DNA from 4 places in the Streptomyces prunicolor genome. Region 1 is predicted to be linked to each of the others. Evidence: riboswitches for the same ligand, from Rfam matches in the RefSeq annotation. Region 1 holds a riboswitch; each other region holds the start of a gene.

Region 1 (7,134 bases):
GCCGAACCGTTTGTGCTCGGCTCGATGAAGGCACGGCGGCTGGCCCGCGACTACGCCCGCCACCACCTCGGCAGACCGGCGGGCCGCTCGGTCGCCCAGTACGAGGCCTACGCGACCTCCCTGGCGTTCCTACGACACCGGGCCGGGCGGGGTCGCGCCGGCGCCGACTTCGTCGTACGGGAAAGGGAGTTGCTGCACGAGCTGTGGCTGCGGCGGGAGGTGGCGCGGCCCGCGCTGGACTTCGCGGCGCGGCGGACGGCGCCGCCGGTACCGGTGGTGGTGCCGCCGTGGCCGCCGGTGTACGGGTCGTACGGGACTCCCCTGTACAACCCGTACCGGTCATAGCTCCAAGGACAGCTACGCCGACGCCTGCGTGAGGCGGGCGATCTCCGCGTCCGTCAGCTCCAGTTCGGCCACGCCCAGCAGTGCGGGGAGTTGCTCGACCGTGCGGGCGGAGGCGATCGGGGCCGCGACCGTGGGCTGGGCGGCGAGCCAGGCGAGGGCCACCGTGGCGACCGGGGCGTCATGGGCCTGGGCGACCTCGTCGAGGGCGGTCAGCACCTGCTGGCCGCGCTCCGATTCGAGGTACTGCGCCGCGCGCCCGGCCCGCGGGCTGTCGACCGTCGTACCGGGGCGGTACTTGCCGGTGAGGAAGCCGGCCGCCAGCGAGAAGTAGGGGAGGGCCGACAGTCCGCCGCGTTCGGCGACGTCCCGCAGCTCGCCCTCGTAGGTGTCGCGCGAGACCAGGTTGTAGTGGGGCTGGATGGCGACATAGCGCGCCAGGCCCTCGCGGTCGGAGAAGTCGAGGGACGCCTGGAGTCGCTCCGGCGAGATGTTGGAGGCGGCGATGTGCCGCACCTTGCCCGCCTTGACCAGTTCGTCGAGCGTGCCGACGATCTCCTCGACCGGCACTTCCTCCTTGTCGAAGTGCGGGTAGTACAGGTCGATGTAGTCGGTGCCCAGGCGGCGCAGGGAGGCGTCGGCCGCGGCCTTGATGTTGGCGGCGGACAGACCGAGGTAGTCGGGGTGCTGGCTGACCTTGGTGGCGATCACGACGTCGGCACGGTTGCCGCGGGACTTGAGCCACTTGCCGATGACGGTCTCGGACTCACCGCCCTTGTTGCCCTCGATCCACGCCGTGTACGAGTCGGCGGTGTCGACGAAGTTGCCCCCGGCGGCGGTGTAGGCGTCGAGCACGGCGAAGGAGGCCGCCTCGTCGGCGGTCCAGCCGAAGACGTTGCCGCCGAGGTTCAGCGGGAAGATTTCAAGGTCGGACCGGCCCAGCTTGCGAAGAGAAGTCATGCTCCACGTCAACCGCCGGACCGGAACCGGATATTCCAGACCCTTGAGGCCCTTAAGGGTTGAGGCCCTTGCTGCGCAGCCAGGGCGCCGGGTCGCTCGCGGTGGCGGCGCCGTTGATGTGCACCTCCAGGTGGAGGTGCGGTCCGGTCACGTTGCCGGTGGCACCCACGCGGCCGATGACCTCACCGGTGGAGACCTTCTGCCCGACGCTGACGTTGATCGAGGACTGGTGGCAGAACCACAGCTCGGTGCCGTCGTCGAGGGTGAGGATCGTGCGGTACCCGTACGACCCTGCCCAGCCCGCCTCGGTGACCGTGCCGCTGTGGATCGCCTTGATCAGCGTGCCGGTGGGAGCGGCGAAGTCGAGACCCGTGTGGTACCCGGAGGACCACATCGAGCCGGCCTGGCCGAAGGTGCCGGTGATCGTGTACGAGCCGACCGGCAGCGTGTACTGCTTGGCCAGCGCGGCGAGCTTCGCGGCCTCGGCCTTCTTCTTGGCGGCGGCCTCCGCGGCCTTCTTCGCGTCGGCGGCCTTCTTCGCCGCGTCCTTCTCGGCCTTGGCGGCGGCGTCGTCGACCTGCTTGGCGACGGCGGCCTCGACGGCCGCCTTCGACTTGCCGTCGACCTGGAGCTGCTGCAACTCGGCCTGCTCCATGATCCGGTTGCGCAGCAACTCGCCCGCGTCCGAGGCGCCCTTGGCGGTCTCGGTCCTGCTGACGCCGACGCTGCTGAGCGCGGTCGCGGAACCCTTGGGGGTGCTGGAGGAGTCGTCCAGCAGATGACCCACGGAGGGCAGGTCGGGCATGGAGATCGAGACCGGCGGCTTGCCGGTGTTGGCGCTCGCCATACCGCCCGCGCTGACGGCGGCTATGACACCGACGCCCAGGACGGTGGAGCTGCGGGCGAATCCCCCGCCACCACGCTGCTTGGCGACACGGTGCTTGCCGCGGTTGGGAGCAACGGTCTCCGCGCTGGGATTCCACTCCTCCCAGGGGCCCTCGTCGGGGCGGTAACCGCCGTAGACGACAGGGGCTTCTGGGGCAGCCTGGTTGGACGCCACGTGGGCGTGCTCCTTTCCTTCCTTCTCGCCTACCGGGTTAGCTGACGGGTTCGGAGCAGGAAGGTCTCCTACGCGCGTAAACCGGCCGTGTTTCCACGGCAGTCGACGAGCGATTCACCCCAAGTGGTGGTTCCCCGGTTCCCTTTCAGGATTCGGCGCGTGCGCACGGAGCCATCTCTAGTGACGGCTGGGACGACCGCGCTGCGTTATCGAACGTTAATAGACACGGGCGCCCGTTTCCAAGCTGTTCGGCTTGATCATTAACCTTTCCTTGCTGGACGAACGGCCCACCACCGGCGAAAAACGGGCGAGTTGGCCAAGTCTCAGGATTCCCACAGGTATTGACGGTGTATCAGTTGTTATGCGGAGGGCGCTCGACCGGTCACGGCCCGTGATATCCGGTCAGGGATGGCGTACGGCGATCATCGCCATGTCGTCCGTCATCCAGCCCCCGGAGTACCGGCGCGCCTCCCTGGCGAGGATGCCGAGCAACGCCGCGGGGGTACGGAAGGTCCGGCCGGCCAGCCGCTCCCCGGGGTCGTAGAAGACACCGCGGGAGTCGCGCGCCTCGGACAGGCCGTCGGTGTACACGAGGAGGGTGGCCCCGCCCGGGAACGCGAACTCCTCGGCGCGGTCGGGCCAGACCCCCAACTCGCCCATTCCCAGGGGCAGTGCGGGCTCCTGGACCTGCAACGTGCTTACGGTGCCGTCCTCGTGCAGGAGCAGCGGCGGCGGGTGTCCCCGGTCGACGATCCGTACGACGCCGTCGCCGTGCGGGAGTTCGGCGAGGACGGCCGTGGTGAACCCCTCGAACGCGTCGAGCCCGTCGCGCCGGGTGCCCTCGCGCGCCAGCGCCCGCTCCAGCCGCTGCGCGACCGCCTCCAGGGTGGCCTCCTGCTCGGCGGCCTCCCGGAACGCCCCGATGACCACGGCGACGGCGGCGACCGCGCCCATGCCCTTGCCGCGCACATCGCCGACGACCAGCCGTACGCCGTGCGGGGTGTCCTGCACCGCGTACAGGTCGCCACCGATGAACGCGCCCTCCTGCGCCGCCTCGTACCGTGCCGCGATCTCGAACCCGCCGATCCGCTCGGCCGGTTCGGGCAGTACGGCCCGCTGGGCGGCCTCGGCGATCTCGCGCGCGGAGGCGAGCTGTTCGCTGCCGCGGCGGACCAGGACGTTGATCAGGACGGCCAGGACGGCGACCGTCGCGACGGTGGCCGCCTCGGTGATCGCGCCGGTGTGAAGGACTATGCCGAGCCTGAGGTGGATCGCGAGGACGACGGCGACGGAGGCCAGGCCGGTGAGCACGGTGCCGCGCCGCGAGTAGAGCGGGGCGGCGACCAGCGGGGCAGCGGTGAAGAACGGGGCCGCGGTGAAGTCCTGCGGGGTGAGGTAGTCGTAGAACGCCCCGCCGATCAGCAGCAGCGCGGGGAGTCGGCGGACGACGGCGCGGGCGTACGAGATCCGCCGGCCCTCGCCCTCGGGGTGGGGTGCCGGGTAGGCGCCGAGGCCGGGGTCGGGCGTGGGATCGCCGGGGAGGCGCCCGCCGGCTCGCACGTACGGACCCTCCTCCACGCGTCCAGGTTTCCCCGGGCGGGGGCGGACGGCGAGTGGTGTGGGCCGACCGGATGAAGAGGCCGGAGGTGGCCCGGAGGCAAAGGTGGTGAAGGAGGCCCCGCGGATGGCGTATGGTTGGGAACACAACGGCGCGGGGTGGAGCAGCTCGGTAGCTCGCTGGGCTCATAACCCAGAGGTCGCAGGTTCAAATCCTGTCCCCGCTACTCAAGGCCGAAGGCCGGAATCCAGAAATGGGTTCCGGCCTTCGGTGTTTCCGGCTGACTTCGATCAGCGGTGTTCTCGGTGACTTCAGTCCGCGGTGTTCCCGGCGTGCGTGAGGGTCTCCCAGGAGACGAAGAGGTCGTCGCTGCCGGCCGGCCGGGTGGACTCGGCGAGCTTGTGCGCGGCGGGCACCTTCACGCCGAGCCGGCCCTCCAGGTGGTTGACGGCGACCTCCAGGTCGGGGCCCATGTTCCGGTCGACCTTGCCGCCGCACAGCCAGGCGGGCGCGGGCTCGCCGAGCTGGTAGCGGGCGTGGAATTCGAGGGCCGCTTTGAGCCGGTCCTTGACCCCGTCGTAGAGGTCGACGCCCTGGTGCCAGGCGGTCTCGGCGATGTGCGCGGTCGCGGCCAGCGAATACCCGACGTGCTTGAAGTTTCGGCACGTCTCCTGCGCGACGCCGTCCTTGAAGGTCGTCTGCTTGAACCAGTACGTCGTCAGCTTCTGCGGTGTGGTGAGCTTCGAACCCACCGGGGTGAGCGGCACCTTGCCGTCCTTGGCGAGGTAGAAGTAGGCGGGCACGCGGTCGCGGAAGCGTTTGACGGCCGCGTCGAAGGCCTTGTGGTCGTCGAGGAACACGGCGATGCCGATCGCCGCGTCCGTCATCGCGAGGTCCCAGTTGCCGTTGTAGTCCGGGAGGTCCTTGGTGACTTCCGGCTCGTAGGCGGTACGCAGCATCGTCCCGAAGCGCTTGACCCGGTCCGCCGGCCACCCCGCGCCGGGCGCGTACCGCACGATCTCCGCCGCCCGCACCCAGGTCGAACCGGCCCACGCGGTCTGCAGTCCGGCGTCGTCGGAGGTGTGCTCCTTCATCTTCGCCGACCAGTCGTCCATGATCTCCCGCGCCTTCAGCGCGTGATGCTGCTTCCCGGTGATGCTGAACAGCAGCGCCTGCGTGTACGCCGCGATCGCGTCCTCGCGCTCCTCGACACAGCCGTGCGCGGCCTTGCCGTTCCAGGGGCAGTCGACGTCCGCGTACGGCTTCGCCGTGTACTTGTACGACCCGTACTTGCTGTCCCGCATCCCGAAGTACGCCTTCAGCCAGGGCTGTTTGCCGGCGGTGACGTTCTTGCGTACGGCGTCCAGCTGGGCCTTGCTGACGAGTACCCCGGGGTGCGTGAACGCGGCGCTTGCGGGGAGTGCCCGGGCCATGGTTCGCGTGCCGGTGTCCGCCGTTCCGCACGAGGCGAGTAGTCCTACGGCTACGGACGCGCCCAGCAAGGTGATGGCGTGCCGCCGGCCCACTGACCTCATGTGTCCTACCTCCGCGTTGTCCGCACCGGTTCTTTGTGAGCGTGACCTGGTGGGGAGTGGGGCGCAGGATTTGATGGGCCGGTCGGGGAGCCCGGGGGGGAGGTAGGTGTCCCGAAAAAGTGTGACACTTTTCGCGGAAGTGTCACACTTTTCTGGGGTAGGTGTCCCGGGTCAGCCCAGCAGATGGCGGTTCGGCACCTTCGCCCGCTCCTCGTACTCCGGAAGTACGACCACCGAAACCCCCCGCGCCGCCAACATCCCGCTCCCGTCCGCCCCCTCCACGAACGTGTCCGGCTCGCGCCAAGCGGTCACCACCCGCCGCACGCCCGCGTCGAGGATGAGGCGGGCGCAGGGCTTGGGGCGGGAGGCGCGGTGGGTGCAGGGTTCGAGGCTCGTGTAGACCGTGGCCGTGGGGAGGCGCGGGTCTGCCGAGTCGATCTTCGCCAGGGCCGCCTCCTCCGCGTGGACCACCGGGTCACCCGCCTCACGGGAGTGGCCCCGGGACAACTCCGTGCCGTCCTCCCCCACCACCACCGCGCCGACGCTGAACGCCGTCTCCGAGGGCGGGCAGTCGGCGGCCAGGTCGCAGGCGAGGGCGAGCCAGTGGTGGTCGGCGGCGGAGGGGAGGTCTCCGGTGCCGGGGGCGGTGGGTTCGTAGCGCATGAGGACGACGTCCTCGATGGGGCGGGTCTCGACGAGGCGGAGGCGGCCCGGCTGGTACGTGCCCGGGCCGAAGAGGCGGGGGGCCTTGTCGTCGCCCACGAAGAGGGGGGACAGGACCAGGTGGAGTTCGTCGGCCAGGCCCTGTTGGAGGAGTTGGGTGTGGATCGTGCCGCCGCCCTCGACCATCAGGCGGTCAACTCCCCTTACCGCGTGCAGGTGTTGAAGTAGCGCGCGCCAGTCGAGATCGGGGCCGAGGGCGACGACGTCCGCGGCGAGACCCAGCCCGCGCGCTCGCTCCGCGCCCTTGTCCGTCGTATAGACGAGCTTCTCGCCGCCCGTGTGCCAGAAGTTGGCCGTCGGGTCCAGGTCGCCGGAGGCGGTGACCGTGACCTTGAGGGGGTACTCCGGCTTGCCTGCGGCGACTCGACCGGCCCTGAGCTGAGGGGAGTTGACCAGGAGGCGGGGGTTGTCCGCGCGGATCGTGCCGGCGCCGATGAGGATCGCGTCCACGGACGCCCGGACCTCGTCGACGCGGTCGAAGTCGGCCGGGCTGGAGAGGAGCAGCCGGTCGGGGCCGGTGTCGTCGAGGTAGCCGTCGAGGGAGACGGCGGCGGACAGCAGGACGTAGGGGACGTACGGGTGGGGCATCGACGCGCTCCCGGTCATTGCTCGTGGGGATGGCGGGGCTTGGTTCAAGTTTGAAACAAACCTACACTGGGGGCATGACGACTCGCTGGCTCACCGCCGAGGAGCAACGCGCCTGGCGCGCGTACATCGCCGCGACGCACCTCCTGGAGGACGCGATCGACCGGCAGCTCCAGCAGGAGGCCGGCATGCCCCACCTGTACTACTCCATCCTCGCCAACCTCTCCGAGGTGCCGGACCGCCGACTGCGGATGACCGACCTCGCCGAGAAGTCGAAGATCACCCGAAGCCGGCTGACGTACGCCGTGACCCGGCTGGAGAAGGACGGGCTGGTCCGGCGGGAGGGGTGTCCCTCGGACAAGCGGGGCAGC
Region 2 (7,134 bases), 4.9 Mb from region 1:
GCTCGGCCGCGAGACCACCCGCGCCGAGGTCCTGGACCACCTCCGCGATGTCTCGCTCACGTCTCCGCTCAAACGGCAGATCGACTTCACCACCGCCCCCGACGCGGTGTCGAGCGACTTCATGGGCTCGCGCCACGCCTCGATCATCGACGCGGGCGCCACCAAGGTCGACGGCGACAACGCGATCCTCTACCTCTGGTACGACAACGAGTTCGGCTACTCCTGCCAGGTCGTCCGGGTCGTCCAGCACGTCTCCGGGGTCGAGTACCCGACGTATCCCGCGCCGGCTGTCTGAGGTCTTCTGCCTCGCGCGTTGAACATGTGACGGCCCGGCCACCCCCAAGTCGGGGCGGCCGGGCCGTCGTTGTCACAGACGTGCACGGACGTGCTGTGTGTCAGCGTGTACTGCGCTTACCTCGGTAGAGCACCACGAATCCGGCGATGAGAAGCAGCGCGCCGGCCACGGCGGGCCACAGATTCGCGCCGGTCTCCGCCAGTCCGCCCTGTGCCTGCGGTTGGTTGGGGCCTACGGCTGCGTAGCTCTCCCCGCCCGAGGACGAGTCAGGCGGCGTCGCCGTGGGGCTGCCGACCTGGCCGCCGGAGCCGTTGTCCGAACTCCCCTGCGTCTCGGTCGACTTGGACCCCTCGGTCTTCGTGTCGGCCTTGGGGACCGAGACCGCGGTCGTCAGGTCACCGGGGTCGGTGGTCTGGGTGTCCGTGGGCTCGGGGGCGTTGGTCTCGGTGTCCGGGGCGCTCGTCGCGGGATCCGCGGTGGGCTGGTCGGCGTTGTCACCATTCCCGGCGTTGCCGCCGTTGCCGCCGTTCCCCTCATTGCCGCCGTTCCCGCTGGGCGCGTCGGACGCGGAGCCGGAGGGCGCCGCCGTAGCGGTGTCGGTGGCCGTCGGGGACGCCTCCGGGTCACCCGAGCCGCCGCCCGAACCCGAGCCGCCGCCCGAACCGCCGCCGGTACCGGGGTCGTCGTCCGTCCCGGCGCCGCACTTCTTGCCGTCGTTGATGCAGTTGACCATGTCCTTCATCAGGCCCTCGTCGAAGACGTTGATGAAGTCGCCGTGGTCCGTGACGGGCTTGTGCTGCTGCTCGGGGAAGGAGTCCACCGCGAACAGCGGGGTCGTCTTGCCACCGTCCTGGAGGCTCGGCGCGTTCACGTCGTAGACGATCCGCTGCACCAGCTGCGGAATGGCCTCGAAGCCCGCCGGGCAGGAGCCGTCGGCGGCCTCGAAGGCCACGTGGGTGCGGTGGTTGGCGCTGTCGATGTTGCGGCCGTCCCAGCAGCTCTGGAACTTGAAGGTGCGCACCACGTCGCTGCCCGCGGGGCACAGCGGGTACTTGTCCTTGAGCTGCCGGTCCTCGAACCCGGTGCAGCTCCAGGAGGCGTTGGCGTTGGCCGGGCCGTTCACGAAGGCCTTGGCGTCGCCGGTGATGATGCGCAGGAGGCGCGGCATCGCGACGACCTTGCTCTTCGGGTTGCCCACGAACGTCAGCGTGGCCGCCTTCGCGGTGACGATCTGACCGGAGTTGCCCTCGGTACCGCCGCCGGGCTTGTCGGCGTCCTGCTCCTGCTTGCCGTTCTGCAGGCGCAACACGGGCCAGTAGTAAGTGGACTTGTCGCCCGGGTTCTCACAACTCGTGTCGGCCTTCGCCAGGTCGTCGTCGCTCGCGAAGGCGTTGTTCGACTGGTTGCCGATGTAGTCGTGGAAGTGGTGGGCGCCGTTGGTGACTCCGGGCGCGACGATCACGTTGTCCGAGTTGAACAGGCCGTTCTCGTTGACACCGCACGCGGTGACGAACGTGCCGCGGGAGGCGTCGGCCTGGTCCTGCGGGGTGTTCACGTTGGGCTGTACGGAGGTGATGTCCGCGTAGTCCGAGGCGACGGGCCCGTTGCTGGACTGCTGGTTGCCCTGCTGGTCCTGGCCGTCGCCCTGCTGCTGGTCCTGGCCGGTCGGGTCGGCGCTACCGCTCTGGTCGTCGCCCCCGCTGCCGTTCTCGTCGCCGTTCGTGGGGGCGATCAGGGTGCAGCCCGCGAGGGCGTCGAGGCCTTCCGGGCGGTCCCCGACACGCGCGATGGCGTCGCCGATCCGTCCGATGGTCGCGGCGCGCTTCTCCTTCAACGGATTCATGATCGCGTTGTCGGCGAAGGAGGCGTCCTGGCGGATGGACTCCGTCGAGTCCTTCAGTTTCTGGTAGGCCTCGGTTATCTGCTGGTCCAGAAGCGCGAGTTGGGTGTCGACCTCGGTCTTCGCCTCGTCGGGGACCGTTGTCAACTGGGTGCCGATGTCCGGGCAGTCGATCGTGGCGCCGTCCGAGGCCGCATCCGGAGACCCTTGTTGGGCAGAATCACCGCCCCAACCACCTTCGGACGCCGACGCGTAGACGTTCGCCGCCACCAGTCCTCCGCCGCCCAGCATCAGGGCGACTGCTGCCATCGTCGCGCGTCGTGCGCCTGTGGGGCGTCTGCGCGTGTTGCGTGCCAAGGAAGTTGCTCCTACACGTATCGGTCGGCCCGGATCGTCCCGGCATGGAAATCCCCCGTTCCAATACGGAGCCGGACGCCGGTGTGTTCAACCGTCCCAAAAATTCATAGCGACCTCATATGGATCACCCGGCCCGGCGGACCCATGAGCCCGCGACACGTTTGGGAGAGGTAAAGGTCACAAAAACGTATCGGACATATCGCGCTTCAACCTTCACACGAGGCACACACGTTGGCTAAGTTGGCGCTCAGACCGTACGACCTACTCCGGCGATCAGCGCCGGGCCGCACGGTTTGCGCCGAATCCGGTCTGTCGCTCGCGACAGCCGGAACCGGGGACCCAACCGACTTGGGGTGAATCGGCCCAACTGCCCATCCGGGCAAGGGTCGTAGGGCAATCCTTCCGTGATCGGCCGCCCGAACCCGACAGCTAACTCGGTAGGCGCGATACGGAAGGAGCACGTCTGCCATGCCGGCAGAACGAAGTACGCGCACCGGAGGCAGTGGCCCCACCGTGGACGACCGACCCAGCCGTGACGAAGTGCAGCGGCGGATCAACTCCCTTTACGACAGGGCCGAGACGGCCACCGGAAACTACAACGCCACGCGCAAGATGTCCGGCGCTCCACGCCAGCGTGTCGAGCCCCGTCCCAGCGCGTCGCGTCCTTCCGACCCCGCTCAGGACGCCGTCACCCGGCAGTTGTTCGACCGCGCCCGCGCTCAACTGGGCCCGACCGTACCGGCGGCCCTACCGCCCCGCAGGACTCCCGCCCGTCCGGCCGCAGCCCGGCCCGAGCGGTCCGAACGGCGCCCCGAGCCCGAAGGCGGCGCCCGAGCACTTGAGGCGCAGTCCGGCCGCGCCGTGGCCGAACTGACCGCGGGGACCGGAGTGCCGGGGCCCGCCGCCCCTCAACTCGCGGCGCCTGTCGCCGAGTTGACAGCCGGACCCGTCGCCGCACTGCCGCCCGCCGCGCCGCAAGCCCCCCAGATGCCTCAGATCGCCGCGGTGCAGGCATCTCAGGCACCACAAATGCAGCAGATGGCCCAGATGCCCCAGGCGACCGTCCTCGACCTGCCGCCCGTGCCGTCCATCGAGGTGCCGCCCACGCCCGTCATGGAGGCACAGCAGTTCGCCGTCGCGACTGCCCCGGCACCGGCCTTCGACCCACTCACCGCGGATCTGAACCTGCTCCCGTACATCGCCGCTCCGCGCGCCGAACAGGCCCCGGCGAGTGCCACCTGGCCGCCCGCGCAGACCAACTGGCCCACAGCGGAGACGACTTGGTCGACCGGGGCGATGCCCATGGTCCCCGAACAGCAGACGTGGTCGACCGGGCAGCTGCCCGTCATGCCCGAGCAGCAGGCCTGGGGCACGGGGCAGCTGCCCATCGTGCCCGAACAACAAGCCTGGGCCACAGGCCAGATGCCGGTCGTGCCCCAGCAACAGGCCTGGGAAACAGGGCAGCTGCCCGTCCTCCCCGAGCAACAGGTCTGGGCCACAGGCCAGATGCCCATGGTGACCGAGCAGCGCACCTCGTACCTCACGCCTCAACCGGACTGGCGTCCGCCGCAGCAGGAGTGGCAGCCGACCCCACCCGCCGCCGAGGTCTCCTTCGCCGCGGCCCCGGTCGTCGCTCCCGAGTTCACCCTGCCCACGGCTCCGACGATGGCCCCGGAGATCATTCTTCCTCCGGCCCCGACCATCAGCCCGGCGCCCGCCGCGGCCGTACCCGCCGCACTGCAGGACCCCACCACGCTCAGCAAGACCAGCACCGCGCTCGCCTTCGCCCGCGCACAGATCGGCAGGCCGTGTCTGTGGGGCGCGGCGGGACCGGACGCGTACGACTGCTCCAGCCTCACCCAGGCCGCCTGGAAGGCCGCGGGCGTCCTCCTCCCGCGCACCGCCCAGGAACAGTCCGGCGCCGGCGCGCTCGTCCCGCTCGCGGACATCCGCGCGGGCGACCTGATCTTCTTCTACGACAGCATCGACCACGTCGGCCTCTACACCGGCAACGGCCTGATGATCCACGCGCCGAGCCCGGGTACGCCGATACGCGAGGAGTCGATCTTCTACGCCGGTGCCGCCGCCATCCGGGGCGCCGTACGGCCCGCCTGATCCGATCGGGGCCGGGCATTTCCCGGCCCTGACCGCACACCCCGCGACACTCCCGGCCAACCGCGTCATGGACCCGTACGAGTGGTGCATCCTGGGACACGGTCGTAGCGTCGACAGAGACACGACGACCGTGCCCCGGCAGGCGGGCCCACCGCTGGTGCGGGGTGACGAGGACGAACAGGCGGCCGGGAGCGGACATGTACAAACACACCATGGTCGGAATCGTCACGCTCTGTGCCGCGGCCCTGCTCGGTCCGGCCGTCGCCACCTCGTCGGCGGCCCCGACCACGGTCCCGGTGACCGCCCACCGCCAGCTCCAGGACCCCGTGCTGGTCGACTGCCTCTGGCACCCCGAGGTGCGCCCCACCGACTTCATGCTCGCCTGCGGCGACGGCAACAGCCGCCTCACGTCGCTGCGTTGGACGGACTGGAACGCCAACTCCGCGACGGCCACGGGCGTGAACGTGGTGAACGACTGCAAGCCCTATTGCGCGGTGGGCAAGTTCCACTCGTTCCCGGTCACCGTCCGGCTCGACACCCCGCAGACCTGGAAGCGGCACCCGCAGGTGCGGCAGTACACCGAAATCACCCTGACGTACCCGGGCGCGAGGCCGGACAAGTTCCAGCACACCGTGACCTACCCCCTGTGGAACTGACTCAGAGCGCCAGCTCCACCACGAGCGGCCGGTGATCCGAGATCGCCGTCCTGGGCGCGTGCGCTGTCCCTACGGCGTCCACGCCGAGCCCCGTCGTCATGATGTGGTCGAGCTGGACGAGCGGCCGGTGTGACGGAAAGGTCGCCCGCCGCGCCGAACTCCGCCAGCCACGCGGCGCGGTCGCGTTCAGGGTGAGCCGGGGAAGCGCGCCGAAGAGGTTGAAGTCGCCCATCAGTAGCCGGGGTTGGGGAAGATCGGCGATCCAGCGGCGCACGGTGCGCAGTTGCCCGATGTTCCACCCCGGCACGAACGAGAGATGGACGGCCACGACGGTGAACGGGCCGTGCGGTCCTTCCACCACGGCGGCCAGGGCGGCCCGGGGCTGATCCCGGGCCAGCACCGGAGCGGCCCGCCCGGCCACCCGCAACGGCATACCGAAGGGTGCCGCCGGGAGCCGTAGGGCACGCCACTCGTGGACCGGGAGTCGGGACAGCAACGCCAGTCCGTGCGACGGGACTTGGGGCTGCCGGGCCTCGGGGCCGTAGACGCGCATGCCGGGTTCGTCCGGGTCGAGGACCCAGCCCCGGCCCGGCACGGAACGGCAGTGCAGCGCCGTCGCGTACCGCCAGTCCCGCGCGCCCATCGCATCAGCGGCGACCGCCGCCTGATCGACACCGCCCGACCGTTCCTGGAGCCGGTCGACCTCCTGGAGCGCCACCACATCGGCGTCCAGGGACGCGACGGCTTCGGCGAGGGGCGCCGAGGGCTCGTCGGGGGCAGCGGGCGTCGGGCGGCCGTCCGGCTGGATCCGCCGGCCGTGCAGCACGTTGAACGTCGCGCATCTCACCAGTAACTCACCCATGATCAGGCCGCATTGTACGTAGTCCGTCTGTGGGAGGGGCTCCCCCGTCGCGAAACTATACTTGCGTAACTCAACGACTCCGCTATGGTTGAGTAAGTCAAGCAAACTTACGCGGTCGCATCGCAGAGGCGCAGCGTACGGAGCGGATGGAGACCGCCATGGACGACGCGCCCCGGATCCCGGCCGCTCCCGGTCCGCTCGCCTCCTTCGCCCGGTTCACGGCACTGGGAGGCGGTGTCGGGCTTCTCTCCAGCGGCGCGGTGGCCCTGCTGGCGGAGCAGCTGCCCTGGGCACTGGCGAACGCGCTGATCACCGTCGCCTCCACCCCCCTCTGCACGGAACTCCACGCCCGCTTCACCTTCGCCTCGGGTCGGCACGCCGGATGGCGCCGGCACTGGCAGTCGGCGGGCTCGGCAGCGGCGGCCTACCTGGTGACCTGCGCCGCGATGTTCGTCCTGCACCTGGTGCAGTCGTCGCCGGGGGCACTGACCGAGCAGGCCGTGTACCTCGGCGCGTCCGGTCTCGCCGGCCTCGCCCGCTTCCTGCTGCTGCGCATGTACGTCTTCGCCACCGGTCGTGACCGGACGGCCGTGAACGCGTCGTGGCAACTCCAGCGCCCTCAGGGCATGTTGGAGGCTCCGACTACCGTGGGCACGTTGCAGCAGCGGCAGTTCGCGCTCGCCTCCAGCTGACCTCCCCCGGTGATCAGTTACGCTGACCGTTTCCAAATAACAGGCGGCGGGGGCATGTTCACCAAGCGATTGATAGCGGGCGGACTCACAGCACTTCTGGTCGGAACGCTCAGCTCATGCGGCAGCGGCAGCGGAAGCGGGAGCGGGAGCAGCGACAGTACGCAATCCGTATCCGGCGTCGGGCAGGGCAGTTCGAGCACCCCGCAGAAGGCCCGGTCGACCCCCGACACCGTGACCGGACTCCGTGACTCGGTCCGCCATCTCGCCAAACAGACGACGAGGGCCACGCGGCCGCACACGGTCACCAAGTGCACGCC
Region 3 (7,134 bases), 2.9 Mb from region 1:
ACTTCGCCCAGGTTGTGCGGCGGCATGTTGGTGGCCATGCCGACGGCGATGCCCGACGAGCCGTTCACCAGGAGGTTCGGGAAGGCGGCGGGCAGGGCCACCGGCTCCTGCTCCTGGCCGTCGTAGTTCGGGGTGAAGTCGACCGTGTCCTCGTCGATCGACTCGGTCATCAGGTTGGCGGCCTCGGACGGACGGCACTCGGTGTACCGCATGGCGGCCGGCGGGTCGTCGTTGCCCAGCGAGCCGAAGTTGCCGTGGCCGTCGGCCAGCGGGACGCGCATGGAGAAGGGCTGGGCCATGCGCACCAGGGCGTCGTAGATCGACGCGTCGCCGTGCGGGTGCAGCTTGCCCATGACCTCGCCGACGACACGCGCGCACTTCACATAGCCGCGGTCGGGGCGCAGGCCCATCTCGTCCATCTGGTAGACGATCCGTCGGTGGACCGGCTTCAGGCCGTCCCGGGCGTCCGGCAGGGCTCGGGAGTAGATGACCGAGTACGCGTACTCAAGGTAGGAGCCCTGCATCTCGTCGACGACGTCGATGTCGAGAATCCGCTCCTCGAACGAGTCGTCGGGCGGCGGGGTCTTCGTGCTGCGGCGGGCCATCGCTGCCGGCTCCTCTTTTCTGGTCGCTCGCCTGGGGGTCGCTCCCCTTCGGCTCACTCTTGCTGAAGCGTGAACGGGGTCTTGACGTGAACCATTGTGGACCGCGGCACTGACAACGCGGACCAGGACCCGGCGTTGGCCGCTCGGCTCCGTCACCGACGGCTGCCGCGTGAGTCCACGTGTGCGACTGCCCGCAGGCTACGCGATCTCGCTCTGGGCGTACGTCCGCCGGGAACTTCGCCGACGGTCCGCACGCTTGCATACAGTGGCGGGACGAGCAGGATTTCTGCGGTTCCAGCCAGATAATCCGCGATCGAAGGGACGTACATGCCCATGGGTCACACGGCCACCGCCGAGGCAGGATCCGGCGGTCTGACAGCGACCGAACACCGCTTGGCCAACGGTCTGCGCGTGGTGCTCTCCGAGGACCACCTGACCCCGGTCGCGGCGGTGTGCCTCTGGTACGACGTCGGTTCCCGTCACGAGGTCAAGGGGCGTACCGGCCTGGCTCACCTCTTCGAGCACCTGATGTTCCAGGGCTCCGGACAGGTGAAGGGCAACGGCCACTTCGAACTGGTGCAGGGCGCGGGCGGTTCGCTCAACGGCACCACCAGCTTCGAGCGCACCAACTACTTCGAGACCATGCCCACCCACCAGTTGGAGCTCGCCCTCTGGCTGGAGGCCGACCGCATGGGCTCCCTGCTGGCCGCCCTGGACGACGAGTCCATGGAGAACCAGCGGGACGTCGTCAAGAACGAGCGCCGCCAGCGCTACGACAACGTGCCCTACGGGACGGCGTTCGAGAAGCTGACCGCCCTCGCCTACCCGGAGGGCCACCCCTACCACCACACGCCCATCGGCTCGATGGCGGACCTGGACGCGGCCACCCTGGAGGACGCGCGCGCGTTCTTCCGCACCTACTACGCGCCCAACAACGCCGTCCTGTCCGTGGTCGGCGACATCGACCCCGAGCAGACGCTCGCCTGGATCGAGAAGTACTTCGGGTCCATCGCCTCGCACGACGGCAAGCCCACACCCCGTGACGGCGCGCTGCCCGACACGATGGGCGGCGAGCTGCGCGAGGTCGTCGTGGAAGAGGTCCCGGCCCGCGCCTTGATGTGCGCCTACCGGCTCCCGGAGGACGGCACGCGCGCGTCCGACGCGGCCGACCTCGCCCTCACCATCCTGGGCGGCGGCGAGTCCTCGCTCCTCTACAACCGCCTTGTACGGCGCGACCGTACGGCCGTCGCCGCCGGCTTCGGTCTGCTGCGGCTGGCAGGGGCGCCCTCCCTGGGGTGGCTGGACGTCAAGACGTCAGGTGACGTCGAGGTGCCGGTCATCGAGGCCGCCATCGACGAGGAGCTCGCCCGGTTCGCCGCGGAGGGCCCCACGGCCGAGGAAATGGAGCGCGCCCAGGCCCAGTTGGAGCGCGAGTGGCTGGACCGGCTCGGCACGGTCGCGGGCCGCGCGGACGAACTGTGCCGGTACGCCGTCCTGTTCGGCGACCCGCAGCTCGCCCTGACCGCCGTACAGCGCGTCCTGGACGTGACGGCGGAGGAGGTGCAGGAGGTCGCCAAGGCCCGCCTGCGCCCCGACAACCGCGCGGTGCTCGTCTACGAGCCCATCGCGGACGAGGATGCCGACGAGGACGACGAAGCGGCGGCCGAGGCCGGCGACGAGAACGAGGAGGCGGCCAAGTGACCGAGCTCGCCACGATGGAATTCCACCCGCAGCCCCAGGCCGGCGAGGCCAGGCCGTGGGCCTTCCCGGCCCCGGAGCGCGGGACGCTCGGCAACGGCCTGACCGTGCTGCGCTGCCACCGCCCCGGCCAGCAGGTCGTCGCCGTCGAGGTGCTCCTGGACGCACCCCTGGAGGCCGAACCGGCCGGCCTGGACGGTGTCGCCACGATCACCGCGCGGGCCTTCTCCGAGGGCACCGACAAGCACTCCGCCGAGGAGTTCGCCGCCGAGCTGGAGCGCTCCGGCGCCACCCTCGACGCGCACGCCGACCACCCCGGACTGCGCCTGAGCCTGGAGGTACCGGCCTCACGGCTGGCCAAGGGCCTCGGCCTGCTGTCCGACGCGCTGCGGGCGCCCGCCTTCGCGGACAGCGAGGTCGAGCGGCTGGTCCGTAACCGCCTCGACGAGATCCCGCACGAGACGGCCAACCCGTCCCGCCGCGCGGCCAAGGAGCTCTCCAAGGAGCTGTTCCCGGTGACCTCGCGCATGTCGCGTCCGCGCCAGGGCACCGAGGAGACCGTCCAGAAGATCGACTCCGGGGCCGTACGCGCCTTCTACGAGCGGCACGTCCGCCCCGCCACGGCCACCGTCGTGGTCGTCGGCGACCTCACCGGCATCGACCTGGACGCGCTGCTCGCCGACACCCTGGGCTCGTGGACGGGCTCCACCGCACAGCCGCGTCCCGTGCCGCCGGTCACCGCCGACGACACCGGGCGGGTCGTGATCGTGCACCGTCCCGGCGCCGTCCAGACCCAGCTGCTCATCGGCCGGGTCGGATCCGACCGGCACGACCGCGTGTGGCCCGCCCAGGTGCTCGGCACGTACTGCCTCGGCGGCACCCTCACCTCACGCCTGGACCGCGTCCTGCGCGAGGAGAAGGGCTACACCTACGGTGTGCGGGCGTTCGGCCAGGTGCTGCGGTCGGCACCCGACGGCACGGGTGCCTCGATGCTCGCCATCAGCGGCTCCGTGGACACCCCGAACACCGGTCCCGCGCTGGACGACCTGTGGACGGTGCTCCGCAAGCTCGCCGAGGGCGGACTCACCGACGCCGAGCGGGACATCGCCGTACAGAACCTCGTCGGGGTGGCGCCGCTCAAGTACGAGACCGCCGCGGCCGTCGCGAGCACGCTGGCCGACCAGGTCGAGCAGCACCTGCCCGACGACTACCAGGCGACGCTGTACCAGCAGCTCGCCGCGACCGGCACCGTGGAGGCCACCGCGGCGGTCGTGAACGCCTTCCCGGTGGACCGTCTGGTGACGATCCTCGTCGGCGACGCGGAGCAGATCAAGGAGCCCGTGGAGGCTCTCGGTATCGGCGAAGTGACCGTCGTCGCGGCCGAGTAGACGACCAGTAGCGAGCCGAAGAGCGGCACGCGCGCGCGTGGGGGCCCTGGTGACTGAAGAGTCATCAGGGCCTCTTAATGTCCGAATTGGGGGAGAGGTTGCCTGTCTGCCCTGTGGCATGTGCAACAAATTCCGTGATCCGTTTGGGGATTGAAAGTGGCCCCCCTTAGCGTCGGTCCGGCTGTCCGTCAGGCACCGCGCCGCACTCGCGGCACCGGACAGTCATCGCCGAGTCCCCGTACGGCGCGAGCCAGGGGAGCCGGGGACCCACGTCCCTGGGGTGAATCGGACGCCCGCGCGCACAGCGAGGGGGTCCGTAGGAGACCTTCCTGCTCCGAACCCGTCAGCTAACCCGGTAGGCGAGAAGGAAGGAAAGGACCAGCCACTCCATGGCGTTCACCCGCGCCACCGGGAAGCACCGTCGCCCGAGCCGGACCCACCGCACCACCGTTCGTGTCGCGAGTGTCGCGGCCCTCACCACCACCGGCGTCGTCGGCACCCTCGCCGGTGCCCCCGCGTTCGCCGCGGAGCCCGCCCCCGAACAGACCGGCCTCACCCCCGTCGTCGCGATGGGCGATTCCGTGGCCGAGAAGATCGACGCCCAGGCCGTCGCCCAGGAGCAGGCCGCCGCCGAAACCCTGGCCAAGGAGACCGCCCGGGCCAAGGCCGCCGCGCAGGCCAAGGCGGAGCGCGAGGCCGAGGTACGTGCCGCCCGCGCCGCCGAGCGCAAGAGGCTCAACACCTTCGTCGCACCGGTCACCGGCTCGTACGTCTCCACCGGCTACAAGACCGGCGGTTCCCTCTGGTCCTCCGGTGTCCACACCGGCATCGACTTCCACGCCTCGACCGGCACCTCCGTGCACGCGGTCGGCTCCGGCACCGTCGTCGAGGCCGGCTGGGGAGGCTCGTACGGCAATGAGGTCGTGATCAAGATGGCCGACGGCATGTACACCATGTACGGCCACCTGTCGTCCATCGGAGTCTCCGTCGGCCAGACGGTCACCCCGGGCCAGCAGATAGGCCTCTCCGGGGCGACCGGCAACGTCACCGGACCGCACCTCCACTTCGAGGCCCGCACGACCGCCGAGTACGGCTCGGACGTCGACCCCGTCGCCTACCTCCGCAAGCACGGCGTGAACGTCTGACGACTCACCGCCGCACTTCCCGAAGCCCTGGCCCATCCGGCCGGGGCTTTCGGCCTTTCCAGGGCCCATCTGTCCAAAAAATATGCATGGATTCCGGTCCGCCATCGGAAATTCCCGCTGATTGCAATAGAGTCACGGAACACACGTCAATCGTCGACGTTTCACGGGGATTAAGGCGGAGGTCGGACATGCGTATTCCGGCGCACTCGGTATGCACGGCGATCCGGGACGACATCGTCGCCGGTGTCTACGAGCGCGGCAGCCGGCTCACGGAGGAACTCCTCGCGCGCCGGTACGGCGTCTCGCGCGTCCCCGTCCGGGAGGCCCTGCGCACGCTGGAGGCCGAGGGGTTCGTGGTGACCCGGCGGCACGCGGGCGCGTGCGTCGCGGAACCGACCGAGCAGGAGGCCGCCGACCTGCTGGAGATGCGGATGCTGCTGGAGCCGCTCGGCGCCTCGCGGGCCGCCCAGCGGCGCACCGAGGCTCACCTGAAGGTGCTGCGCGGCCTCGTCAGGCTGGGCCAGGAGCGCGCCAGGAGGGGCAACAGCGAGGATCTGCGCTCCCTGGGCAGCTGGTTCCACGAGACGCTGGCCCAGGCCTCCGGGAGCCCCGCGCTGACCTCGATGCTGACCCAGCTGCGGCACAAGATCGCCTGGATGTACGCGGTGGACGTACCGGCCAACCCCGTGGAGTCCTGGGCCGAGCACGGCGCCATCGTGGACGCGGTGGCGCGCGGCGACAGCGAGCGAGCGCGGGCGATCACCGCCCTGCACACCGAGCGCGCGGGCACCGCGCACCGGCTGCGCTTTCCCGGCGGGGCGAACGGCGCGAACGGCACGGACCGTGTGAGGACTTCGCAACCTCCCGTAAACATGTCCGGCCTGCGGCATTAACACGGGCACCGTATACAAAGAGGAGATAATTCGCGGGGGATTATTTCTGCTGCCCGTAAGTGGAATTGCGAAGGGCTCGCCCGGTAATTCGGACGAGCCCTTCGAGGTTGTGTGCAGTGTTTTGCGGCGAAAAGCACCGCAACCATCAATTGAGGAACCCCTGCGGCGCGCAACCGCCTCCGCGAGAGCGGCGCCGGTCTAGGCGCAAAGAAGGGGATACCTCAGACGGTCTCGGGGAGTTCCTCAAGACCTTCGGCGACCAGCTTCGCCAAGCGGTCGAGGGCCGCGTCCGCGCCCTCGGCGTCCGACGCGAGGACGATCTCCTCGCCGCCCTGGGCGCCCAGGCCCAGAACCGCGAGCATGGAGGCCGCGTTGACGGGGTTGCCGTCGGCCTTGGCGATCGTCACGGGGATACCCGAGGCCGTGGTGGCCCGGACGAAGATGGAGGCGGGGCGGGCGTGAAGGCCCTCCGCCCAGCCGACGTTGACGCGGCGCTCAGCCATGTGATGCTGCCCTTCAGAGTCTCAGGGTTGTCTAGACCAGTTTCCCACACGTGAAGCGAGCCCGGAGCGGCCCTGTGGACCGTCCGGAGCGAGTCGTCGGACCGCGGCCTCGGCCCGACTTCCCCATGCTGCTTTCTCCCCCAGACTGCCTCGCGCCGTTGTCAGACGCGAGCCGTACGCTGGGGCCCATGCAGACCTCGTCGGACCGGCACGAGTACCCCGCCCACTGGGAAGCCGACGTGGTGCTGCGCGACGGGGGTACCGCGCGCGTCAGGCCCATCACCGTCGACGACGCCGATCGCCTGGTCAGCTTCTACGAGCAGGTCTCCGACGAGTCGAAGTACTACCGCTTCTTCGCGCCGTATCCTCGTCTGTCCGCCAAGGATGTCCACCGCTTCACGCACCACGACTTTGTGGACCGGGTGGGACTCGCGGCCACCGTCGGCGGCGAGTTCATCGCCACCGTACGCTATGACCGCATTAGTGCCGACGGGCGTGCCGCCACCGCCCCGGCCGACGAGGCCGAGGTCGCCTTCCTGGTGCAGGACGCGCACCAGGGGAGGGGTGTCGCCTCCGCCCTCCTGGAGCACATCGCGGCCGTCGCCCGCGAGCGCGGCATCCGCCGTTTCGCCGCCGAGGTGCTGCCCGCCAACAACAAGATGATCAAGGTGTTCACGGACGCCGGCTACACCCAGAAGCGCAGCTTCGAGGACGGCGTCGTACGCCTGGAGTTTGACCTCGAACCCACGGACCGGTCCCTCGCCGTGCAGCGCGCGCGGGAGCAGCGCGCCGAAGCGCGGTCCGTACGACGGCTGTTGGGGCCCGGGTCGGTCGCCGTCGTCGGGGTGGGGCGTACGCCCGGAGGGGTGGGCCGCAGCGTTCTCGACAACATCAGGGACGCC
Region 4 (7,134 bases), 4.3 Mb from region 1:
TGCTCCAGCGGCACCGGATCCTCACCCAGGTCTCCGGCGACCACCTGGAGGTCATCAAACTGATCCCGCCGCTGATCATCGGCGAGCGCGAGGTGGACCGGTTCGTGGACGCCTTCACCGCCGTGATGGACGACGCGCACAGTGGGGGCGGGCTGATGTGGGACTTCAGCAAGACGCTCGTCAAGCAGGCGGTGGCCAACCGGTAGGGGGCTGCCGGTAGAGGGTTTCTGCCGGGCGACGTGGGCTTTTGCCTCTGGGGCAATAAATTTGCCGCAGAGGCAAGTCTGCGGCTCAATGGAGGTATGAGTTCTTCCGAGACCGAGCCGGAATCGCCGACCGGGCCAGAATCACAGATGGGACCGGCCGACGACCTGCCGGCCACCGTCGCACCCCAACTCCGCGCCCTGCGTCGCCGCGCCTCCCTCACCCTGGAGGTCGCCGCCCGCTCCGCCGGACTCTCGCCCGCTCATCTCTCCCGGCTGGAGACCGGGCTGCGCCAGCCCTCGCTGCCGATGCTGCTCGCGCTGGCCCGTATCTACGGTACGACAGTCTCGGATCTGCTCGGCGAGACGGTCACCGACCGGGAAGCCGTCGTACGCGCCGCCGACATGGAACCGACCTACGCCGGCGGCTGGACGTACTGGCAGGCCGGCGCCCACGGCCGCGGGATGCAGTCGTTGCGCGTGCGCATCCCGCACGGCTCCCAGGGCGACATCGTGCGCGTGCACCCCGGCGAGGAGTGGCTGTACGTCCTCAAGGGCCGGCTACGGCTACGCCTCGGGGACACCGCGCACGTCCTCGCGCCGGGCGACAGCGCGCACTTCGACTCGCTCACCCCGCACCGGCTGGCCGCCGCCGACGAGACCGGTGTCGAGGTCCTGTTCGTCCACACCCTGCTGCAGAGCCCCACGGCCACCCTGTGCCTGGGCCCGATCACCGGAGAGACGCCATGAGCGGCAACAACATCGAGGACAAGTTCCCCCGCGCCCTGTGGGTGCGGCTCATCATCTACATCGCTGTCGGCCACCTCTTCGCGGCCTTCATCTACCTGCTGTTCTCCGTGGGCGCCAAGTAGCCCGCCGCAGCGGCCAGTTCAGTCGTTTCAGCCGAGCAGGCGCTCGCGCAGCCGCTCCCGGGTCTCCGGGGTGATCCCCAACCCCTGCTCCAGATAGGCGTCCACGCCGCCCCAGGTCTCCTCGACGGTCTCGAAGGCCGCTGTCAGATACTCGGCGCGGGCGTCGAAGAGGGGGCTGAGGAGCTCCATCACCTCGGGGGAGTAGGCCGAGGCGGAGGAGCCGCTGCGACGCACCTTGTAGCGGCGGTGCTTCGCGTTCGACTCCAGGTAGTCGGCCACGATCGCCTCGCGCTCCACGCCCACGGCGAGCAGCGTCACGGCTATCGACAGGCCCGCGCGGTCCTTGCCCGCCGCGCAGTGCATCAGCGCGGGAACGCTGTCCTCCGCGAGCGAGTGCAGCACCTGGGAGTGCTCGGCGGTGCGCTCCGTGACGATCGTGCGGTACGAGGTGATCATCCGGTGGGCGCCCTTGCCGTCGCCGAGGATCCCGCGCAGCTGGTCTGTCTCGCCGTCGCGGACCATCTTCCAGAACTCGGAGCCGTCCGCCGGGTCGGACAGCGGCAGATTCACATTGCGCACGCCGGGCAGCTCGACGTCGGGACCCTCCAGCTTCTGGTCCGACGCGTTGCGGAAGTCGAAGATCGTGTGCAGCCCGAGGGAGGTGAGGAACGCCGCGTCCTCGTCGGTCGCGTGCGCCAGATGACCGCTGCGGAACAGCACCCCGTGCCGCACCCGCCGTCCGTCCACCGTCGGCAGCCCGCCCACATCCCGGAAATTGCGCACTCCGGACAACTCCGGCTCGGTCGACGGAATCTGCTGCGTCACGAGGACTCCTCCCACTCGGCCCGACGACGCGGCTCACCGGCGGGCACGCTTCCGACGATACGACATCGATTCCACAGGCTCTGAGTTGTCCACAGGCGTTGCCTCGCAGGCCTCGGCCATTGATGATGTTGCTGCTTGAGTGGACTTGTTCGAATCTGTGAGGGACCTGATGCTGGAGATCGCCGAGAACGGCCGTACGTGGGTGCTGTCGGGCCCCACAAGCAGCTACGCCGTCCATCTCACCGAGCACGACGAGCTGCTCCACCTGCACTGGGGCCCGGTGATCGCGCTCGCCGACGCCGAGGAACTCGCCGCCCGCCCGCTGCCCGTGGGCTCCTCCTTCGAGTCCCCGCTCGACGGACGCGAGGAGTACCCCGTCGAGGGCGGCCCCCGCTTCGCACGCCCAGCCCTGTCCGTGCGCACGCCCGAGCGTCGCGGCACGGAGTGGACCTTCGAGCGGTACGACACCGAGGGCGACGAACTGCGGCTCCGGTTCCGGGACACCGGCCTCGCGATCACGTTGCACTACCGGACGCGCGGCGACGTCGTAGAGCGCTGGACGACCCTCGACAACGAGGGGGACGAGGCGCTGGAGCTGCTGCGCGCCGACTCCGCCGTGTGGACGTTGCCCGAGCGGGAGGGGTGGCGGCTGTCGCAGTTGCACGGGCGGTGGGCCGCCGAGTCGCGGCTGGTGCGTTCCGACCTCACCTACGGTGAGAAGGTCATCGGCAGCCGGCGCGGACACACCGGGCACCAGCATCTGCCCTGGGTCGCGCTCGACCTCGACGCCACCGAGGAGCGCGGCGAGGTCTACGGCTGCGCCCTCGGCTGGTCGGGGTCCTGGCGGATCGCCGTGGCCCAACTCCCGGACGCGCGCGTGCAGATCGGCGGCGGCGCCGGGTACGACGACTCCGGGCTGCTCCTCCTGGCGCCGGGGGAGTCCTTCACGACCCCCGTCTTCGCCGGACTGTGGAGCGACGCCGGCTTCGGCGGCGCCAGCCGCACCTGGCACGACTACCAGCGGACGTATGTCATCCCGGACGCGGACCAGGACCGGCCGGTGCTCTACAACTCCTGGGAGGCCACGCAGTTCGACATCTCCGAGGAGCAGCAGGGCGTGCTCGCGCGGCGCGCGGCGGCGGCCGGGGTCGAGCTGTTCGTGGTCGACGACGGCTGGTTCGGGAAGCGCACCAGCGACCGCGCCGGACTGGGCGACTGGACCCCGAACCCGGACCGCTTCCCCGGCGGCCTCAAGCCGCTCGCCGACTACGTGCACGCGCTCGGCATGCAGTTCGGTATCTGGGTCGAGCCCGAAATGGTCAATCCGGACAGCGATCTGTACCGCGCGCATCCCGACTGGGTGCAGTTCCAACCCGGACGAAAGCGGACGGAGTTCCGCAATCAGCTCGTGCTGAACCTGGCTCGCGAGGATGTCCAGGAATACCTCTGGGAGCGGCTCGACACGCTCCTCACGAGCGCCCCCATCGACTACGTGAAGTGGGACTTCAACCGCTGCTTCACGGATGCCGGCTGGCCCGGTGACGCCTATCCGCAGCGCCTCTGGGTCGACCATGTGCGCGCCCTGTACGCCCTGTTCGACCGGTTGCGGGCGGCCCACCCGGGCGTCGCCTTCGAGTCCTGCTCCGGTGGTGGCGGCCGGATCGACCTCGGCATCATGAGCCGTACGGACCAGGTGTGGACCTCGGACAACACCGACCCGCTCGACCGGCTCGCCATCCAGCACGGCTTCAGCCAGATCCACCCCGCGCGCGTGATGGCCGCCTGGGTCACCGACAGCCCGAACACTCAGCTCAACGACCGGGTCAGCAGCCTGCGTTTCCGGTTCGTGAGCGCCATGGCCGGGGTGCTCGGGGTGGGCGGCGACCTCTCGGAGTGGACCGAGGAGGAGCTCGCCGAGGCCCGCCGTTGGGTGGACCTCTACAAGGAGATCAGGCCTCTCGTGCAGCACGGCGACCTCCACCGGCTGCGCCCGCCGAGCGGCGGACTCAGTGCCGTGCAGTACGTGCGCGGCGACGAGACCGTCGTCCTCGCCCTGCTCCAGGCGCAGCACTACGGTGAGCCGCTGCCGGCGCTGCGGCTGCGCGGGCTCGACCCGACAGCTTCGTACGAATGCCTCGAAACGGGTGAAGTACACCGGGGGGCCGTGCTGTTGCACCACGGGTTGCGCACCGGGCTGCGCGGTGACCTTGATGCGACGGTTCTCCGGCTGCGTCGCATCTGAGCGCTCTGTCCTAATTGCAGCCTTCGTTCCAACTCGCTCTGGAATAAGGGGACCTGAGGGGCGTGTACGTGAGCAGCGTCATATTCGTGACCGTGGGTCGTTGGTCATGTTCACGTAATTGACGTGCTTTTGCAGGGGAATTGAGGAGTCGAGGCCCGGGGAATTCACGGAGGGTGACTGTGAATTCCCACAGGCAATCACAAGAAACGCAAATCCGTGGAACCTCCTGCTTGTCCCTTTGCGTCTTCCTCGCTTACGTTCGCCACCAATCCGGACGGACGCCCAATCCTGCCGCCGACCGGACTCCGTACTCACCCACCCGTACGCGGCAGGAGCGGGGGACCCACAGGTAAGACGCCTGTTCCGGTCTCCGGAACGGGCTTGGGGTTAAGTCGCGACCAGCGCGCGGCCGGGCATCTCCAGCTCGCACCCGACAGCTCACCTCGCAGGCGCCGGAGAGGAATTCGTCATGCCCGCGAAGGGTAAGCACCGCCGCCCGAAGGCCCAGCGCCTCACCCGCTCGATAGCCGTAGCCGGAACCGGCGGTGCCGCGCTCGCCCTTCCGCTCGTGGGGGCTGCAGGCGCTCATGCCGCCCCTTCGACTTCCGCTCCGGAAAAGGCAGTTCAGTCCGTTCCGGCGGTTGAGAAGGCGGCGACGGAGAAGGCGGCGACCGCGAAAACCGCGGGCGTCAAGACGTATTCGGTGAAGGCGGGCGACTGGCTCGCGAAGATCGCCGAGGAGCAGGATGTCACCGGCGGTTGGAAGAAGATCTACCAGGACAACCGCGAGGTCATCGGTGGGGACCCGTCGCTGATCCACCCGGGCCTGAAGCTCTCCCTCGGCAAGAAGGCCTCGACGGGCGGGACGGACACCGGCACTTCGTCCAAGTCGTCCGGTACTTCGTCTTCTTCGTCCTCGTCGTCCTCTGCTTCTTCTTCTTCTTCTTCTTCGTCGAAGAGCAGCTCGGCCGCGCAGAGCGACAACAGCACCAGTACCTCCACCGGTTACACGCTCCCTGTGACCGGCGGCACCATCGGCACCGGCTATCACGTCGCGGGCAGCATGTGGTCCAGCGGCTATCACACCGGCGTCGACTTCGTCGTCCCGACCGGTACCACCGTCAAGGCGGTCGCCGCGGGCACGGTCGTCTCGGCGGCCTACGACGGCGCCTACGGCAACGAGGTCGTCATCCGGCACGCGGACGGCGAGTACTCGCAGTACGCCCACATGTCGCAGCTGTCGGTCTCGGCCGGCCAGACGGTGACCGAGGGCCAGCAGATCGGCCTCTCCGGCGCGACCGGCAACGTGACCGGCCCGCACCTGCACTTCGAGATCCGGACCACGCCGTACTACGGCTCGGACGTGGACCCGGTCGCCTACCTGCGCTCGCACGGCGTCACCGTCGGCTGACACCGGAGCCCGGAGCCTGGCGCCGGGCAGTTCCGGGGTCAACGCCCCTGATCAGAGGGTTATTCCGACTTTGGACAACCCTTTACAAGTGGCTTATATCACCGCCCGTCAACCCCTAAATACGATCGCGTAGGTCACAGCTCAGGGTGAATTATGGTTGCCGTGGCTAACGATTCGAAGAGTGACAACAGATCAGTGATCGGGTCGTACGTGGCGGTGGGGGACAGCTTCACCGAGGGCGTCGGCGATCCTGGGCCCGACGGGGCGATGGTCGGCTGGGCCGACCGGTTCGCGGTACTGCTCGCGGACCGGCGGCCCGAGGGCGACTTCGAGTACGCCAATCTCGCGGTGCGCGGGAAGCTGCTCGACCAGATCGTGGCCGACCAGCTCACCCGGGCCAAGGAGATCGGGCCCGACCTGGTCACCCTGGCCGCGGGCGGCAACGACATCATCCGTCCGGGCACCGACCCCGACGAGGTCGCCGAGCGCTTCGAACGCGCGGTCGCCGACCTCACCGCCGCCGTCGGCACCGTCATGGTGACGACCGGCTTCGACACCCGCGGCGTGCCCGTGCTCAAGCATCTGCGCGGCAAGATCGCCACCTACAACGGACATGTGCGGGCCATCGCCGACCGCTACGGCTGTCCGGTGCTCGACCTGTGGTCCCTCAAGACGGTCCAGGACCGGCGGGCCTGGGACGGCGACCGGCTCCACCTCTCTCCCGAGGGGCACACGCGCGTGGCACTCCGCGCCGGCCAGGTCCTCGGCGTCGAGGTCCCGGCCGACCCGGACCAGCCCTGGCCCCCGCTGCCGCCGCGCGGCACGCTCGACGTCCGGCGCGACGATGTGCACTGGGCGCGCGAGTACCTGGTGCCGTGGATCGGGCGCCGACTGCGGGGCGAGTCCTCGGGGGACCACGTGGAGGCGAAGGGCGCGCTGTCTCCGGACGACATCAAGATGCGGATCGAGCGGGTGGCCTGACGGGGCGACGCGCCGATAGGGCGACGCGGTAACGGGGTGACAGGTGCGGAGCTGCCCCCTCGGAGAGGCGGCATTTTTCGGAAGGCGTCTCCTCGAAGAGGCGGCTTTTGAAGGGACGGCTCAGGGAGCGGCCAACGCCGCCCGCTCCAGGCCCAGTTCCCGTGCCAGCGCCTCGTCGACCCACTCCAGGGCCCGCGTCCGCGACACCGTGCCCCCGTAGGCGGTCATCTGTACGGCGAGCCCGTCGAGGAGGGCTGTCAGGCGCAGGGCGGTGGTGGCCGGGTCCGGGCAGTGGAACTCGCCCACGGTCACTCCCTCGGCGATGACCTCGGAGAGGGCCTGCTTCCACTGGCGGTCGAGATCGCGGGTGACGTCCAGGAGGGCGGGTTCGCGCAGTGCCGCCGCCCAGCCCTCGATCCACAGCCGCCAGCCCTTGGCCTGCCCGGTCGGCGCGTACCAGCGCAGCGCGGCCCGCAGTCGGCGCAGCGCGGTCGTACGGCGGCCGAGCAGCTTGCGCAGATGGGCGAGGTCGTCCTCGGCGGCGAACGTGAACGCGGCGGCGACCAGTTTCTCCTTGGTCGAGAAGTGATAGAGCACCAG

The links. Region 1 has a riboswitch for cyclic di-AMP ahead of OG588_RS23700 (M23 family metallopeptidase). Riboswitches for the same ligand answer to the same signal wherever they lie in the genome.
Region 2: it holds a riboswitch for cyclic di-AMP, as region 1 does, so the genes downstream of both, OG588_RS01345 (NlpC/P60 family protein) here and OG588_RS23700 (M23 family metallopeptidase) in region 1, are expected to answer to the same signal.
Region 3: it holds a riboswitch for cyclic di-AMP, as region 1 does, so the genes downstream of both, OG588_RS37165 (M23 family metallopeptidase) here and OG588_RS23700 (M23 family metallopeptidase) in region 1, are expected to answer to the same signal.
Region 4: it holds a riboswitch for cyclic di-AMP, as region 1 does, so the genes downstream of both, OG588_RS42935 (peptidoglycan DD-metalloendopeptidase family protein) here and OG588_RS23700 (M23 family metallopeptidase) in region 1, are expected to answer to the same signal.

Annotation. Positions count from the first base shown of each region.
Region 1 covers NZ_CP108676.1:5,186,310-5,193,443, forward strand. Annotated here, with positions in the region: gene OG588_RS23690 (PrsW family intramembrane metalloprotease) at 1-345, shown strand, start outside; gene OG588_RS23695 (aldo/keto reductase) at 358-1,302, opposite strand; gene OG588_RS23700 (M23 family metallopeptidase) at 1,355-2,362, opposite strand; cyclic di-AMP (ydaO/yuaA leader) riboswitch at 2,374-2,530, opposite strand; gene OG588_RS23705 (PP2C family protein-serine/threonine phosphatase) at 2,765-3,922, opposite strand; tRNA gene OG588_RS23710 (tRNA-Met) at 4,073-4,146, shown strand; gene OG588_RS23715 (alginate lyase family protein) at 4,232-5,455, opposite strand; gene OG588_RS23720 (dihydrofolate reductase family protein) at 5,627-6,766, opposite strand; gene OG588_RS23725 (MarR family winged helix-turn-helix transcriptional regulator) at 6,841-7,134, shown strand, end outside.
Region 2 covers NZ_CP108676.1:309,971-317,104, forward strand. Annotated here, with positions in the region: gene OG588_RS01335 (glyceraldehyde-3-phosphate dehydrogenase) at 1-295, shown strand, start outside; gene OG588_RS01340 (DUF1996 domain-containing protein) at 396-2,444, opposite strand; cyclic di-AMP (ydaO/yuaA leader) riboswitch at 2,779-2,952, shown strand; gene OG588_RS01345 (NlpC/P60 family protein) at 2,961-4,607, shown strand; gene OG588_RS01350 (hypothetical protein) at 4,805-5,263, shown strand; gene OG588_RS01355 (endonuclease/exonuclease/phosphatase family protein) at 5,265-6,125, opposite strand; gene OG588_RS01360 (GtrA family protein) at 6,284-6,817, shown strand; gene OG588_RS01365 (hypothetical protein) at 7,049-7,134, shown strand, end outside.
Region 3 covers NZ_CP108676.1:8,088,873-8,096,006, forward strand. Annotated here, with positions in the region: gene OG588_RS37150 (DNA topoisomerase (ATP-hydrolyzing) subunit A) at 1-605, opposite strand, end outside; gene OG588_RS37155 (M16 family metallopeptidase) at 933-2,306, shown strand; gene OG588_RS37160 (pitrilysin family protein) at 2,303-3,691, shown strand; cyclic di-AMP (ydaO/yuaA leader) riboswitch at 3,908-4,067, shown strand; gene OG588_RS37165 (M23 family metallopeptidase) at 4,081-4,836, shown strand; gene OG588_RS37170 (GntR family transcriptional regulator) at 5,025-5,729, shown strand; gene OG588_RS37175 (HPr family phosphocarrier protein) at 5,951-6,232, opposite strand; gene OG588_RS37180 (GNAT family N-acetyltransferase) at 6,421-7,134, shown strand, end outside.
Region 4 covers NZ_CP108676.1:9,466,892-9,474,025, forward strand. Annotated here, with positions in the region: gene OG588_RS42910 (aspartate aminotransferase family protein) at 1-206, shown strand, start outside; gene OG588_RS42915 (helix-turn-helix domain-containing protein) at 303-953, shown strand; gene OG588_RS42920 (DUF6126 family protein) at 950-1,075, shown strand; gene OG588_RS42925 (tyrosine-protein phosphatase) at 1,103-1,900, opposite strand; gene OG588_RS42930 (alpha-galactosidase) at 2,070-4,142, shown strand; cyclic di-AMP (ydaO/yuaA leader) riboswitch at 4,445-4,607, shown strand; gene OG588_RS42935 (peptidoglycan DD-metalloendopeptidase family protein) at 4,612-5,553, shown strand; gene OG588_RS42940 (SGNH/GDSL hydrolase family protein) at 5,749-6,534, shown strand; gene OG588_RS42945 (TetR/AcrR family transcriptional regulator) at 6,655-7,134, opposite strand, start outside.